3 regions of the Streptomyces sp. NPDC041108 genome follow, and region 2 is predicted to be linked to each of the others. Evidence: predicted binding sites of a transcription regulator. Region 2 holds the regulator's gene; each other region holds the start of a gene.

Region 1 (4,639 bases), on a different contig from region 2:
GATCGCCGCCCGGGTTCTGGACGATCAGGGCAAGCTGCGGCGGTTCGTGAACGTGTACGTGAACGACGACGATGTCCGGTTCGAGCAGGGGCTGGAGACGGCGACGCCGGACGGCGCCGGCGTGTCGATCATTCCCGCCGTCGCCGGTGGCTGACCCCCGGTCCGTACCGGTCGGTAGTAACCGTCGGTAACTTTGATTACCGAGCGTTCATCGAATTGCCCCCTCCGTAAGAGAAGCGGAGGGGGCAATTCTCTATGGTTGAGCACTGTAGAGTTGGGGAACCCGGTCCGATCACCGTAGTGATTCCATGCCGGACGCATATGTGATTCCGCCGCGCGCCCTATATGAAGTAGCCAAAGTGTGCAGGGCATTTGCGTGTTTCGCTCCTTTTATGGGGCCCGACTTGCCCTGAATTCGGGCGAATTGTTCGTACATTCCCGACCGGTCGTGTCCAGATTTCTCGTCCGATTGACCTGTTGCAGAGGGCAGTTGGACAGATACATTCGGCCGCGGTCGACGCGTTCCGGCGCACACCCCCAACCGTTGGGGGGTGAGGTCTGACCCGGATCCGCGAAGTGTGGATCTGTGCAAGGGCCAGTAATAGGGGAGTTAGGCATGGCTCAGGGCACCGTCAAGTGGTTCAACGCGGAGAAGGGGTACGGCTTCATCGCGGTCGACGGTGGTGCGGATGTATTCGTCCACTACAGCGCGATTCAGATGGACGGCTACCGCACCCTGGAAGAGGGCCAGCGGGTCGAGTTCGAGATCTCGCAGGGTCAGAAGGGGCCGCAGGCGGACATGGTCCGGCTCGCGGCCGGCTGAAGTACGCGCCGGGTTTCAACGCAGCGACGTTCTTCGTTCTTCGTAGGAGGGCTCGCACCCCGTTTCGGGGTGCGAGCCCTCTTGTGTGCGCGGGTCCTCTTGTGTGCGTCGCCGACGAGGCCGGGTGTCGGCTGGTCCGGTCGCCGACGAGTCCGGGTGAGGCCGCGCCGAGGGGTGCGCGTCGGGGGTCGCGCGCAGGGGCGCGGGGGGCGCGTTCACCTGCGGATCACCGAGAGGCGCTTGCACTCGACCATGCCGAGTGCTAATCATTGGCGTTAGCACTCTGAAGGTGAGAGTGACAACGAGGACCGGGTCGGCGAGGCCCGCAAGCCGGGTGGGGCAAGGAACCACGAGGCAGGCAGGCCGTCCGTCGCGGGCGCCAGCGCGGTCCGGAGCAATCCACCCCCTGTCCGGGAGGACCACTTCACATGGCCAAGATCATCGCGTTCGACGAGGAGGCACGGCGCGGCCTCGAGCGCGGCATGAACCAGCTCGCGGACGCCGTCAAGGTGACGCTCGGCCCCAAGGGCCGCAACGTCGTCCTCGAGAAGAAGTGGGGCGCCCCCACGATCACCAACGATGGTGTGTCCATCGCCAAGGAGATCGAGCTCGAGGACCCGTACGAGAAGATCGGCGCCGAGCTGGTCAAGGAAGTCGCGAAGAAGACGGACGACGTAGCCGGTGACGGCACGACGACCGCGACCGTCCTGGCCCAGGCGCTGGTCCGCGAGGGCCTGCGCAACGTGGCCGCGGGTGCCAACCCGATGGCCCTCAAGCGCGGCATCGAGAAGGCCGTCGAGGCCGTCTCCGGCGCCCTGCTGGAGCAGGCGAAGGATGTCGAGACCAAGGAGCAGATCGCTTCCACGGCCTCCATCTCCGCCGCCGACACCCAGATCGGCGAGCTCATCGCCGAGGCGATGGACAAGGTCGGCAAGGAAGGCGTCATCACCGTCGAGGAGTCCCAGACCTTCGGTCTGGAGCTGGAGCTCACCGAGGGTATGCGCTTCGACAAGGGCTACATCTCGGCGTACTTCGCCACCGACATGGAGCGTATGGAGGCCGTCCTCGACGACCCGTACATCCTGATCGCGAACTCCAAGATCGCGAACGTCAAGGACCTGCTCCCGCTCCTGGAGAAGGTCATGCAGTCGGGCAAGCCGCTGCTGATCATCGCCGAGGACGTCGAGGGCGAGGCCCTGTCGACCCTGGTCGTCAACAAGATCCGTGGCACCTTCAAGTCCGTCGCCGTCAAGGCCCCGGGCTTCGGTGACCGCCGCAAGGCGATGCTGAACGACATCGCCATCCTCACCGGCGGCGAGGTCATCTCCGAGGAGGTCGGCCTCAAGCTGGAGAACACCTCCATCGACCTGCTGGGCCGTGCCCGCAAGGTCGTCATCACCAAGGACGAGACCACGATCGTCGACGGGTCCGGCTCCTCCGAGCAGGTCCAGGGCCGGGTCAACCAGATCCGCGCCGAGATCGAGAACAGCGACTCGGACTACGACCGCGAGAAGCTCCAGGAGCGCCTGGCGAAGCTCGCGGGCGGCGTGGCCGTCATCAAGGCCGGTGCCGCGACCGAGGTCGAGCTGAAGGAGCGCAAGCACCGCATCGAGGACGCCGTTCGCAACGCGAAGGCGGCCGTCGAGGAGGGCATCGTCGCCGGTGGTGGCGTGGCCCTGCTGCAGGCCTCCTCGGTCTTCGAGAAGCTGGAGCTGACGGGTGACGAGGCGACCGGCGCCAACGCCGTGAAGCTCGCCCTGGAGGCCCCGCTCAAGCAGATCGCCGTCAACGGCGGCCTTGAGGGCGGTGTCATCGTCGAGAAGGTGCGCAACCTCCCCGTCGGTCACGGCCTGAACGCCGCGACCGGTGAGTACGTCGACATGATCGCCGAGGGCATCATCGACCCGGCGAAGGTCACGCGCTCCGCGCTGCAGAACGCGGCCTCCATCGCCGCGCTCTTCCTCACCACCGAGGCCGTCATCGCCGACAAGCCGGAGAAGTCCGCCGCGCCCGCCGGTGGCGGCATGCCGGGCGGTGACATGGACTTCTGATCGACCCCGGTCGATCACCGTCCTTCAGTACCGAGGGCGGCACTCCCTGGAAACGGGGGGTGCCGCCCTCGGGCGTGTCCGGGGTCACATCGGGGGCGGGCGCGGAGGTGGAATGCCTGGGCCGGCGCGGAGGTTGTGCGAAGGGCCGCTATATGCATGCGCATGTAATGCGGGCCACCCGTTGTTCCATCCGTTCGTCCCGAGGAGCCCTCACGTGACCACCGCCTCCACCTCCCGTGCCGCCGAGGTACTGTCCCGGCCCGTCACGATCAACGGTCTGACCGTTCCGAACCGGATCGCCATGGCGCCCATGACGCGCACGTTCTCGCCCGGCGGTGTGCCGGGGGCGGACGTGGCCGCGTACTACGGGCGGCGGGCGGCCGCGGGGGTCGGCCTGATCGTGACCGAGGGGACCTACATCGGGCACGAGACCGCCGGGGACCAGGACAACGTGCCGAGGTTCGCCGGTGAGGAGCAGCTCGCGGGGTGGGCGAAGGTCGCGGAGGCGGTGCACGCCGGGGGCGGCACGATCGTCCCGCAGCTGTGGCACATCGGGGCCGTCCGGCGGCAGGGCCAGCTCTTCCCCGACGCGCCGGTCCTCGGCCCGTCCGGTCTGCGGGTCGACGGCACCGAGGCCGAGGGCGGCCGGGCCATGACGCAGGCCGACATCGACGAGGTCATCGAGGCGTTCGCCAAGTCCGCCGCCGAGGCCGAGCGCATCGGCATGGACGGCGTCGAGCTGCACGGCGCCCACGGCTATCTGATCGACCAGTTCCTCTGGGAGCGCACCAACCGCCGTACGGACGCCTACGGCGGTGACCTCGTCGCCCGGACGAAGTTCGCGGCGGAGGTCGTGGCGGCCGTGCGGGACTCCGTGTCGGCCGGCTTCCCCGTCATCTTCCGCTACTCGCAGTGGAAGCAGGACGGATACGACGCGCGCCTCGCCCGGACGCCCGAGGAGCTGGAGGCGCTGCTGAGCCCGCTCGTGGCGGCCGGCGTCGACGCGTTCCACGCGTCCACGCGCCGCTACTGGGAGGCGGAGTTCGAGGGTTCCGCGCTGAACCTCGCGGGCTGGACGAAGAAGCTCACCGGCAAGCCCGCCATCACGGTCGGCTCCGTCGGCCTGGACGGCGAGTTCCTCAGCACGTTCGCCGGTGAGGGCGCGCCGTCGAAGGGCATCGACGACCTGCTGAACAGCCTGGAGGCCGAGGAGTTCGACCTCGTCGCCGTGGGTCGCGCGCTGCTCCAGGACCCCCAGTGGGCCGCGAAGGTCCTCGACGGCCGCTTCGACGAGCTGAAGGCGTTCCAGCCGGCGGCGCTGACCTCGCTCAGCTGAGCTTCGTGGGGGCGGGCTGACGGCTTGAGCTTCGGGGGCGTTCCGGTGGGCGTCAATTCGGTCGCCGGGGGCGGGGCGGCTGAGTAGCGTGGGGGCACTTCAGTGATCACGCTCTCCAGAAGGACGCCGCAGAACGGGAGCGGGCGAGCACGCACCACGCAGGTGCGCGGCCAAGAAGCGGGCGGCAGTGAGTTTGCCCTGCCCTTCTACCGCGCACAGGAGTGTCCCGCCATGAGTTCCGTAGCCGTACCCGCACGCGTCCCCCTCGGGCTCGGTCTGCCCGTCGACGACCCCGCCGGCCTGCTGACCTGGGCCCGGATCGCCGACACCAGCCCCTTCCGCACACTCGGACTGCTGGACCGCCTGGTCTACGACAACCCCGAGCCGCTGATCACGCTGGCCGCGCTCGCCGGGGCCACGAACCGGATC
Region 2 (4,639 bases):
CCCGCGGGGCACGCGCGGCCATGCCTCGATGCCCACCGAGGACGGCTTCACGGCCTCCCAGACGTCGATGTACGGGTGGCCGACGACGAGCGCGTGCTCGCTGGTCACCGACGCGGCGATACGGGACTCCTTGCTGCCGGGGACCAGGTGGTCCACCAGGACCCCGAGGCGGGCGTCCGGCCCCGGGGCGAAGTCCTCGACGATCGCGGGAAGGTCGTCCACGCCCTCCAGGTACTCCACCACCACGCCCTCGATCCGCAGATCGTCGCCCCACACCTTCTCGACGAGTTCGGCGTCGTGGCGGCCCTCCACGTAGATGCGCCCGGCGCGGGCCACCCGCGCGCGGGCGCCCGGCACGGCCACCGAGCCCGAGGCCGTGCGGGAGGGACGGACAGGGGCCGACGGCGAGGGGCGGACCAGCGTCACCACCCGGCCCTCCAGCAGGAAGCCCCGGGGCTCCAGCGGGAACACCCGGTGCTTGCCGAAGCGGTCCTCCAGCGTCACCGTGCCCGCCTCGCAGCGGACGACCGCGCCGCAGAAGCCGGTGGTGGGTTCCTCGACCACCAGACCGGGATCGGCGGGGACCTCGGGGACCGGCTTCGGCTTCTTCCAGGGAGGGGTCAGGTCGGGTGAGTACTGGCGCATTCGAGTGACGATAGGAGAAGCCGCACCCGGATGCCCGCGCCCTCAGCCCGACACGCCGAAGCGGCGCGCCAGGGCGTCGCGCTGGGCCCGGACGAACGCCGCGTCCACCACCGCCCCGTGGCCGGGCACGTACAGCGCGTCCTCGCCGCCCAGGTCCAGCAGCCGGTCAAGGGCGGCCGGCCAGCGCGCGGGGATCGCGTCGGGGCCGGCCTGGGGCTCGCCGGACTCCTCGACCAGGTCTCCGCAGAACACCACCTCCGGGGAGCCGTGCGCGGTGGCGGGGACCAGGACCGCCAGGTCGTGGCCCGTGTGCCCGGGGCCCACGTTCGCCAGGAGCACCCGGACGTCGCCCCCGAGGTCGAGCGTCCACTCGCCCGAGACCAGGTGCCGGGGGCGTACCAGCAGAGCGGCGGCCTCGGTGGCGTCCGCCGGGGGGAGGCCGTGGTGCACGGCGTCCGCGCGGAGGGCTTCGTGGTCACGGCTCAGGACGCCGTCGACGCCCACCGCGCCGAAGACCTCCACGCCGGCGAACGCGGCCGCCCCGAAGACATGGTCGAAGTGGGGGTGGGTGAACGCGAGATGTGTCACACGGGCGCCACCGAGCAGCCGGCACGCCTCGGCACGCAACCGCGCGCCCTCCCGCAGGCTCGAACCCGCGTCGATCACGAGGGCTGCACCGTCCCCGATCACCAGCCCGGCCGTGCAGTCCCAGCCGGGCAGGCGGCACCGTCCGACCCGGGGCGTCAATTCCTGCCACCCGCACTCTTCCCAAGTCACCGTCATGCGCCGACGCTAGCCGTAGCTCCCCGGGGCGCACCGCGGCTCCCCCGCCGCCTTCCGTGTGCCGGAGGGGGCCGATCGTCTCCTACCGACCGGTAGGAGACGGCCCGGAGGCGGCCCGGAGGTGGCCCGACATCGCAGGACAGGTCGGTACACGTCGGCACGACATGGCTGGACCGGCCTTGCCGGGGGCGTACCCCACCGCCGTACACTGGGCGGGGAGTGTTGGCACTCGCCCGGGGTGAGTGCCAAGGGGAAGCCGCAGGAGAGCGAACTGGAGGTGTGCGCGGTGCTCAGTGAACGCAGGCTCCAGGTGCTGCGCGCCATCGTCCAGGACTATGTGGGCACCGAGGAGCCGGTCGGTTCCAAGGCGCTCACGGAGCGGCACAACCTGGGCGTCTCCCCGGCGACCGTCCGCAACGACATGGCGGCGCTGGAGGACGAGGGCTTCATCGCCCAGCCCCACACCAGCGCGGGCCGTATCCCCACCGACAAGGGGTACCGGCTCTTCGTCGACAAGCTCGCCGGGGTCAAGCCGATGACCCCGCCCGAGCGGCGCGCCATCCAGAACTTCCTGGACGGCGCGGTCGATCTCGACGACGTGGTGGCGCGGACCGTGCGGCTGCTCGCGCAGCTCACCCGGCAGGTCGCCGTCGTGCAGTATCCGTCGCTCACACGGTCGACGGTGCGGCACGTGGAACTGCTGTCGCTGGCGCCCGCCCGGCTGATGCTCGTGCTGATCACGGACACGGGACGGGTGGAGCAGCGGCTGGTGGACTGCCCGGCGCCGTTCGGAGAAACGTCACTCGCGGACCTGCGTGCCCGGCTCAACAGCAAGGTCGCGGGCCGCCGGTTCACCGACGTGCCGAGACTGGTCGAGGACCTGCCCGAGGCGTTCGACCTGGAGGACCGGGGCACGGTCGCGACGGTGCTCTCCACCCTCCTCGAAGCACTCGTCGAGGAGAGCGAGGAGCGGCTGATGATCGGCGGAACCGCCAATCTCACCCGCTTCGGACATGACTTCCCCCTCACCATCCGGCCCGTTCTGGAAGCCTTGGAGGAGCAGGTCGTCCTCCTCAAGTTGCTTGGTGAGGCCGGGGATTCGGGCATGACCGTACGCATCGGTCATGAGAACGCGTATGAGGGACTCAACTCCACGTCCGTCGTCTCCGTCGGCTACGGTTCGGGCGGTGAGGCAGTAGCGAAACTGGGCGTGGTCGGACCTACGCGCATGGACTATCCGGGAACGATGGGAGCGGTACGAGCGGTGGCACGGTACGTCGGACAGATCCTGGCGGAGTCCTGAGTGGCCACGGACTACTACGCCGTGCTCGGCGTGCGCCGCGACGCGTCCCAGGACGAGATCAAGAAGGCGTTCCGGAGGCTCGCGCGCGAGCTGCACCCGGACGTCAACCCCGATCCGAAGACCCAGGAGCGGTTCAAGGAGATCAACGCCGCCTACGAGGTGTTGTCGGACCCGCAGAAGAAGCAGGTCTACGACCTCGGCGGCGACCCCCTGTCCCAGGCGGGCGGCTCGGGTGCGGGCGGCTTCGGAGCCGGCGGCTTCGGGAACTTCTCGGACATCATGGACGCCTTCTTCGGTACGGCGTCGCAGCGGGGTCCCCGGTCGCGTACGCGGCGGGGACAGGACGCGATGATCCGGCTGGAGATCGACCTCGACGAGGCGGCCTTCGGCACCACGAAGGACATCCAGGTCGACACCGCCATCGTCTGCACGACGTGCAGCGGCGAGGGCGCGGCCCCGGGCACCACCGCGCAGACCTGTGACATGTGCCGCGGCCGTGGTGAGGTCTCGCAGGTCACGCGGTCCTTCCTCGGTCAGGTCATGACCTCCCGGCCCTGTCCGCAGTGCCAGGGGTTCGGCACGATCGTCCCCAACCCGTGCCCCGAGTGCGCGGGCGACGGGCGGGTGCGGTCGCGGCGGACGCTCACGGTCAAGATCCCGGCCGGTGTCGACAACGGCACGCGGATCCAGCTCGCCGGTGAGGGCGAGGTCGGGCCCGGTGGCGGTCCCGCCGGTGATCTCTACGTCGAGATCCACGAGCTGCCGCACTCGACGTTCCAGCGGCGCGGTGACGATCTGCACTGCACGGTCACGATCCCGATGACGGCGGCCTCCCTCGGCACGAAGGTGCCGCTGGAGACGCTGGACGGTCTGGAGGAGGTCGACATCCGGCCCGGGACGCAGTCCGGGCAGTCGATCCCGCTGCACGGCCGCGGTGTCACGCATCTGCGGGGCGGCGGCCGGGGTGATCTGATCGTCCACGTCGAGGTGCAGACGCCGACGAAGCTGGATCCCGAGCAGGAGGCCCTGCTGCGGCAGCTCGCCGCGCTGCGCGGGGAGGAGCGGCCCACCGGGCAGTTCCAGCCCGGGCAGCAGGGGCTGTTCTCCCGGCTGAAGGACGCGTTCAACGGGCGTTAGCCGTGCGGGTGCGGGTGCGGGTGCGGGTGCGTGGGGGCTGGTCGCCCAGTTCCCCGCGCCCCTGAGGAGCAGGGGCTGTGCCCCGTGCTTCTCAGGCCCGCGGGGGCCTGGTTCCTCAGGGGCGCGGGGAATTGCGCGCGAGAAGTCCCACCGGGCCCGCACCCGAACACTCGGCCGCCCCCGATTCGGCGATGTCCGGAGGACAGTGGCACCATGCCGTCATGTCCTCCGCGCTGACCGATCTCGTCCCGCTGCCGATCGTGCAGGCCCCCATGGCGGGCGGTGTGTCCGTGCCGCGGCTGGCCGCCGCCGTGTCCGAGGCGGGCGGGCTGGGCTTCCTCGCCGCCGGGTACAAGACGGCCGACGGGATGTACCAGGAGATCAAGGCGCTCCGCGCCCTCACCTCGCGCCCCTTCGGCGTGAACCTGTTCATGCCGCAGCCGGAGTACTCCGAGCCCGCCGCCGTCGACGTCTACGCGGAGCAGCTGGCCGGTGAGGCCACCTGGTACGACGCCGAGCTGGGCGACCCGGACAGCGGACGCGACGACGGCTACGAGGCCAAGCTCGCGGTGCTGCTCGACAACCCCGTGCCGGTGGTGTCGTTCCACTTCGGCTGCCCGACCCCCGAGGTCGTGGAGTCCCTCGCCCGCAAGGGCACGCTCACCCTGGTCACCGCGACCTCGGCGGAGGAGGCCCAGGCCGTGGAACGGTCCGGTGCCCACGCCGTGATCGTGCAGGGCGTCGAGGCGGGCGGCCACCAGGGCACCCACC
Region 3 (4,639 bases), on a different contig from region 2:
AGGGGCGGGGAGTAGGCCTCCGGGTCGAAGATCCGGCCGCGCGCGGAGGACCGCCGGGCCGGGTCGACGAACACGGCGTCGAACCCGGCGGTGTCCACCTCCGTCACGTCCGCCTCGCGCACCTCGATCAGATCGGCGAGGCCGAGCGCGTCGGCGTTGGCGCGGGCGACCGCCGCCGTCAGCGGGTCGTGGTCGACGGCCAGCACCCGGATGCCGGCGCGCGCCATCGCGATCGCGTCCCCGCCGATTCCGCAGCACAGGTCGGCGACCGATCGCACGCCGAGCGCCCGGAAGCACTCGGCCCGGTAGGCCGCCACGGACGTCCTGGTCGACTGCTCGACGCCGTTCGGCGTGAAGAACATCCGCCCCGCGTCCGCCGCGCCGAACTTCGCCGCCGCGCGCTGCCGCAGCCGTGCCTGGGCGAGGGCCGCGGACACCAGGGGCGCCGGGTGGTCCCGGCGCAAGCGGGTCGCCACGGCCAGTTCCCGCGCCGGTTCGGTGTCGCGCACCTCGTCGAGGAGGGCGCGGCCCTCGGGGGTGAGCAGGGGGGCGAGGAAGGCGGCGGGGTCCAGGTCGTTCACCGGGCCATTGTCGGTCAGGGGGAGGGGGCGTGGGCCAGTCGGTGGACGGTGGGGGCCGGACGGCGGTGTCGGGGCCGTGGGGAGGGGCCGCCCTGCGAGGATGCGGCGCCATGCGACTCGTACGACAAAATGATGTAAAGAGTGCGAAGCGGGCGAGTTTCTGGGGAGGGGGCGGTGTGGTCCGGGGCGGCGTCGCCGTGCTCGCCGCCGCGGTCATCGTGTCCGGGTGTGCCGGGGGAGGCGGGGAGGGCGCCAGGGAGGGCGCGGCTGGGCGGGAGGGCACCGCGGGGCCCGCCCATGGCCAGGAGCGCGGACAGCGGCCTCTCGAAGCGCCGGGCGCCCGTGCCCTCGGCGCGTACGCCGGGAAGCTGCGCCGGGCGCACGCCGCACGGGTCGCCGCGGCGAAGCGCTGGGGGCTGGCCGGGGTGCCCCTGCTCGCGCCGGCGCCTCCGGCCCAGAAGCCGGTGCTCCGGACGCGCAAGGGGTTCGAGGTCGACGGCCACGAGGAGGACGGACTCCCCCCGGTCCTCACCACCGTCCCCACCCGCGACAGGATCCTCTTCCTCACGATCGACGACGGCGCCGAGAAGGACCCCGCGTTCCTGCGGATGATGAGCGAACTGCGCGTCCCGTACACCGCCTTCCTCAGCGACTACCTGATCAGGGAGGACTACGGCTACTTCGCCCGGATGCGGGACCGGGGCGTGGCCCTCGACAACCACACCCTCAACCACCGCCATCTGCCCGCGCTCTCCCCCGCCGCCCAGAAACGCGAGATCTGCGGCATGCAGGACGTGATCGAGAAGCGCTACGGCAAGCGGCCCAGGCTCTTCCGGCCGCCGTACGGCAGCTACGACCGGGACACCCTGCGCGCCGCCAAGTCCTGCGGGATCGAGGCCGTCCCCCTCTGGAACGAGGAGGTCTTCGTCGACCGCTGGGAGCACCGCGAAGCGGACCGCCGCCTGCGCCCCGGCGACATCGTCCTCAGCCACTTCCGGGGCAGGTCCGACGGGAACGGCACCATGCCCGACATGGTCCGCCGCTTCCTGGACCGGGCCACCGCCGAGGGCTACGCGGTGGCGAGGCTGGAGGACTACCTGTGACGGCCGGCGGGGCGCGGGGGCGTACGCCGGGCTCCCGCGTCCGTTCCGCACTCGCCGCGCTCCCGGCCCTGGCCGTCCTGCTCCTCGCCGGGTGCGCGGCCGATCCCGCCGGCCGCGCCGCCCGGCCGGCGGCACCCGGGGCCGAAGCGACGCCGCACGACCGCCGGCCGGCGTGGGGGACGAGGCCGCCCTCGGCCCCGGCGGCCCGGACGCCACCCTCGGCGACCGCGCCCGCGAACGGTCGGGGTCCGGTCCCGGACACTCTCGGCGCGGACGGCGCCCGCGCTCCCGGACACCCGCATCCGCACCCCCACGCACACCCCCACGCACACCCCCACGCACCCCCGTACCGCCGCTGGGGCCTCACCGCCCCCCTCGCTCCCCCGCCCCGGAATCCCGACCGGCCCTCCCGGCTCGGCGCCGCCGGCCCGGGGCTGCCGCCCGTCGTCGACCGGGTGCCGACCCGGGACAAGGTGGTCTTCCTGACGTACGACGACGGCGCGGAGAAGGACCCGAGGTTCGTCGACATGGTGCGTGAGCTGCGGCTGCCGGTGAGCATGTTCCTGACGGACAGTGTCGTGGGGCCGGGATACGGCCACTTCGCCCGGCTGCGGGCCGTCGGGGCGACCGTGCAGAACCACACCCTCGACCACACCGCCCTGCGCGGCCTGCCGTACGCGGGACAGCGCGCCGAGATCTGCGGCCAGCAGCACAAGCTCAGACAGCGCTTCGGCGCCCGGCCGACCCTCTTCCGCCCGCCCTACGGGGTCCACGACGCCACCACGCTCCGCGCCGCCGCCGACTGCGGCATCGCGGCCGTCGTCCTGTGGCGCGCGTCCATGCAGATCAACGACCTCCGCTACGCCGTCGGCGACCGCCTGCGCCCCGGCGACATCGTCCTGGCCCAGTTCCGGGGCCCGGACCAGCTCGAGGGCGCCACCCTCACGGAGATGACGACGCGGCTGCTGCGCCGGATCCAGGAGCAGGGCCTCACGGTCGGCCGCCTGGAGGACTACCTCTGAGGCACCGTCGCGGCAGCGGCAGCGGCAGCGGCAGCGGCAGCGGCAGCGGCAGCGGCGGCGGCAGGGGCAGGGGCAGCGGCCCGGCGGCGGCACGGGCAGGGGCTCCCGGGAAGCCCGCCGGCCACCCCTCGCCGACCCGCCGCGACCCACTCGATTAGCAGTCCGCTTGACCGAGTGCTAATCACAGTCATAGTCTCAGGTCTGGCACTCCCCCCTGGAGAGTGCCAACAAGCGACGGGCAGGTCCGGCACCCGCGACGACGGATCCACCTGGTCGCCACCTCAGACAGTTAACCCCGTGAGATCTCCGAAGGGGGAGGTCGGATCGTGACGACCACCAGCTCCAAGGTTGCCATCAAGCCGCTCGAGGACCGCATTGTGGTCCAGCCGCTCGACGCCGAGCAGACCACCGCCTCTGGCCTGGTCATCCCGGACACCGCGAAGGAGAAGCCCCAGGAGGGCGTCGTCCTCGCAGTCGGTCCGGGCCGCTTCGAGAACGGCGAGCGCCTGCCGCTCGACGTCAAGACCGGCGACATCGTGCTGTACAGCAAGTACGGCGGCACCGAGGTGAAGTACAACGGCGAGGAGTACCTCGTCCTCTCGGCTCGCGACGTGCTCGCGATCATCGAGAAGTAATTCACCCATTGTTTTGTGAGCTGCGCCCCTGGCCCCCGCGACCATAATCAGCCGGGCGCCCGGGGCGCAGTTCGTTTCACCCACGTTTTCCGAGAGGGCTGAACCGCTCCCATGGCGAAGATCCTGAAGTTCGACGAGGACGCCCGTCGCGCCCTCGAGCGCGGCGTCAACAAGCTTGCCGACACGGTCAAGGTGACGATCGGCCCCAAGGGCCGCAACGTCGTCATCGACAAGAAGTTCGGCGCCCCCACCATCACCAACGACGGTGTGACCATCGCCCGTGAGGTCGAGGTCGAGGACCCGTACGAGAACCTCGGCGTCCAGCTGGTGAAGGAGGTGGCGACCAAGACCAACGACGTAGCGGGTGACGGTACGACCACCGCCACCGTGCTGGCCCAGGCGCTCGTCCGCGAGGGCCTGCGCAACGTCGCCGCCGGTGCCTCCCCGGCCGCCCTGAAGAAGGGCATCGACGCCGCGGTCAAGGCCGTGTCCGAGGAGCTCCTCGCGACCGCCCGCCCGATCGACGAGAAGTCGGACATCGCCGCCGTCGCCGGTCTGTCCGCCCAGGACCAGCAGGTCGGCGAGCTGATCGCCGAGGCCATGGACAAGGTCGGCAAGGACGGTGTCATCACCGTCGAGGAGTCCAACACCTTCGGTCTGGAGCTGGACTTCACCGAGGGCATGGCCTTCGACAAGGGCTACCTCTCCCCGTACTTCGTCACCGACCAGGAGCGTATGGAGGCCGTCCTCGACGACCCGTACATCCTCATCCACCAGGGCAAGATCAGCTCCATCCAGGACCTGCTGCCGCTGCTGGAGAAGGTCATCCAGACCAACTCCTCCCGCCCGCTCCTGATCATCGCCGAGGACGTCGAGGGCGAGGCCCTGTCGACCCTGGTCGTGAACAAGATCCGCGGCACCTTCAACGCGGTCGCCGTCAAGGCCCCCGGCTTCGGCGACCGTCGCAAGGCGATGCTGCAGGACATGGCGACGCTGACCGGCGCCGAGGTCATCTCCGAGGAGGTCGGCCTCAAGCTCGACCAGGTCGGCCTGGACGTGCTCGGCTCCGCCCGCCGCGTCACCGTCACCAAGGACGACACCACGCTCGTCGACGGCGCCGGTGACTCCGGTGCGGTCCAGGGCCGTGTCGCCCAGATCAAGGCCGAGATCGAGAACACGGACTCCGACTGGGACCGCGAGAAGCTCCAGGAGCGCCTCGCGAAGCTGGCCGGCGGCGTGTGCGTGATCAAGGTCGGCGCCGCCACCGAGGTGGAGCTGAAGGAGAAGAAGCACCGTCT

Evidence for each region. Region 2 encodes HrcA, which represses chaperone genes, less so after heat shock. Its sites were predicted from a motif close to TTNGCACTCNGNNNNNCNGAGTGCNAA; they were not measured.
Region 1: groL (chaperonin GroEL) is a predicted target of HrcA. The motif match lies at 1,063-1,089, and genes of this name have one in related genera.
Region 3: groES (co-chaperone GroES) is a predicted target of HrcA. The motif match lies at 2,861-2,887, and genes of this name have one in related genera.

Annotation. Positions count from the first base shown of each region.
Region 1 is NZ_JBVIYK010000009.1:313,251-317,889, reverse strand. Features, by position in the region: gene ACZ6BB_RS26200 (MoaD/ThiS family protein) at 1-154, shown strand, start outside; gene ACZ6BB_RS26195 (cold-shock protein) at 617-823, shown strand; gene groL (chaperonin GroEL) at 1,252-2,874, shown strand; gene ACZ6BB_RS26185 (NADH:flavin oxidoreductase) at 3,089-4,210, shown strand; gene ACZ6BB_RS26180 (LLM class flavin-dependent oxidoreductase) at 4,442-4,639, shown strand, end outside.
Region 2 is NZ_JBVIYK010000002.1:605,797-610,435, forward strand. Features, by position in the region: gene ACZ6BB_RS08590 (DUF3097 domain-containing protein) at 1-645, opposite strand, end outside; gene ACZ6BB_RS08595 (MBL fold metallo-hydrolase) at 688-1,428, opposite strand; gene hrcA (heat-inducible transcriptional repressor HrcA) at 1,715-2,731, shown strand; gene dnaJ (molecular chaperone DnaJ) at 2,732-3,868, shown strand; gene ACZ6BB_RS08610 (nitronate monooxygenase) at 4,090-4,639, shown strand, end outside.
Region 3 is NZ_JBVIYK010000003.1:681,642-686,280, reverse strand. Features, by position in the region: gene ACZ6BB_RS12520 (class I SAM-dependent methyltransferase) at 1-581, opposite strand, end outside; gene ACZ6BB_RS12515 (polysaccharide deacetylase family protein) at 692-1,684, shown strand; gene ACZ6BB_RS12510 (polysaccharide deacetylase family protein) at 1,681-2,706, shown strand; gene groES (co-chaperone GroES) at 3,033-3,341, shown strand; gene groL (chaperonin GroEL) at 3,453-4,639, shown strand, end outside.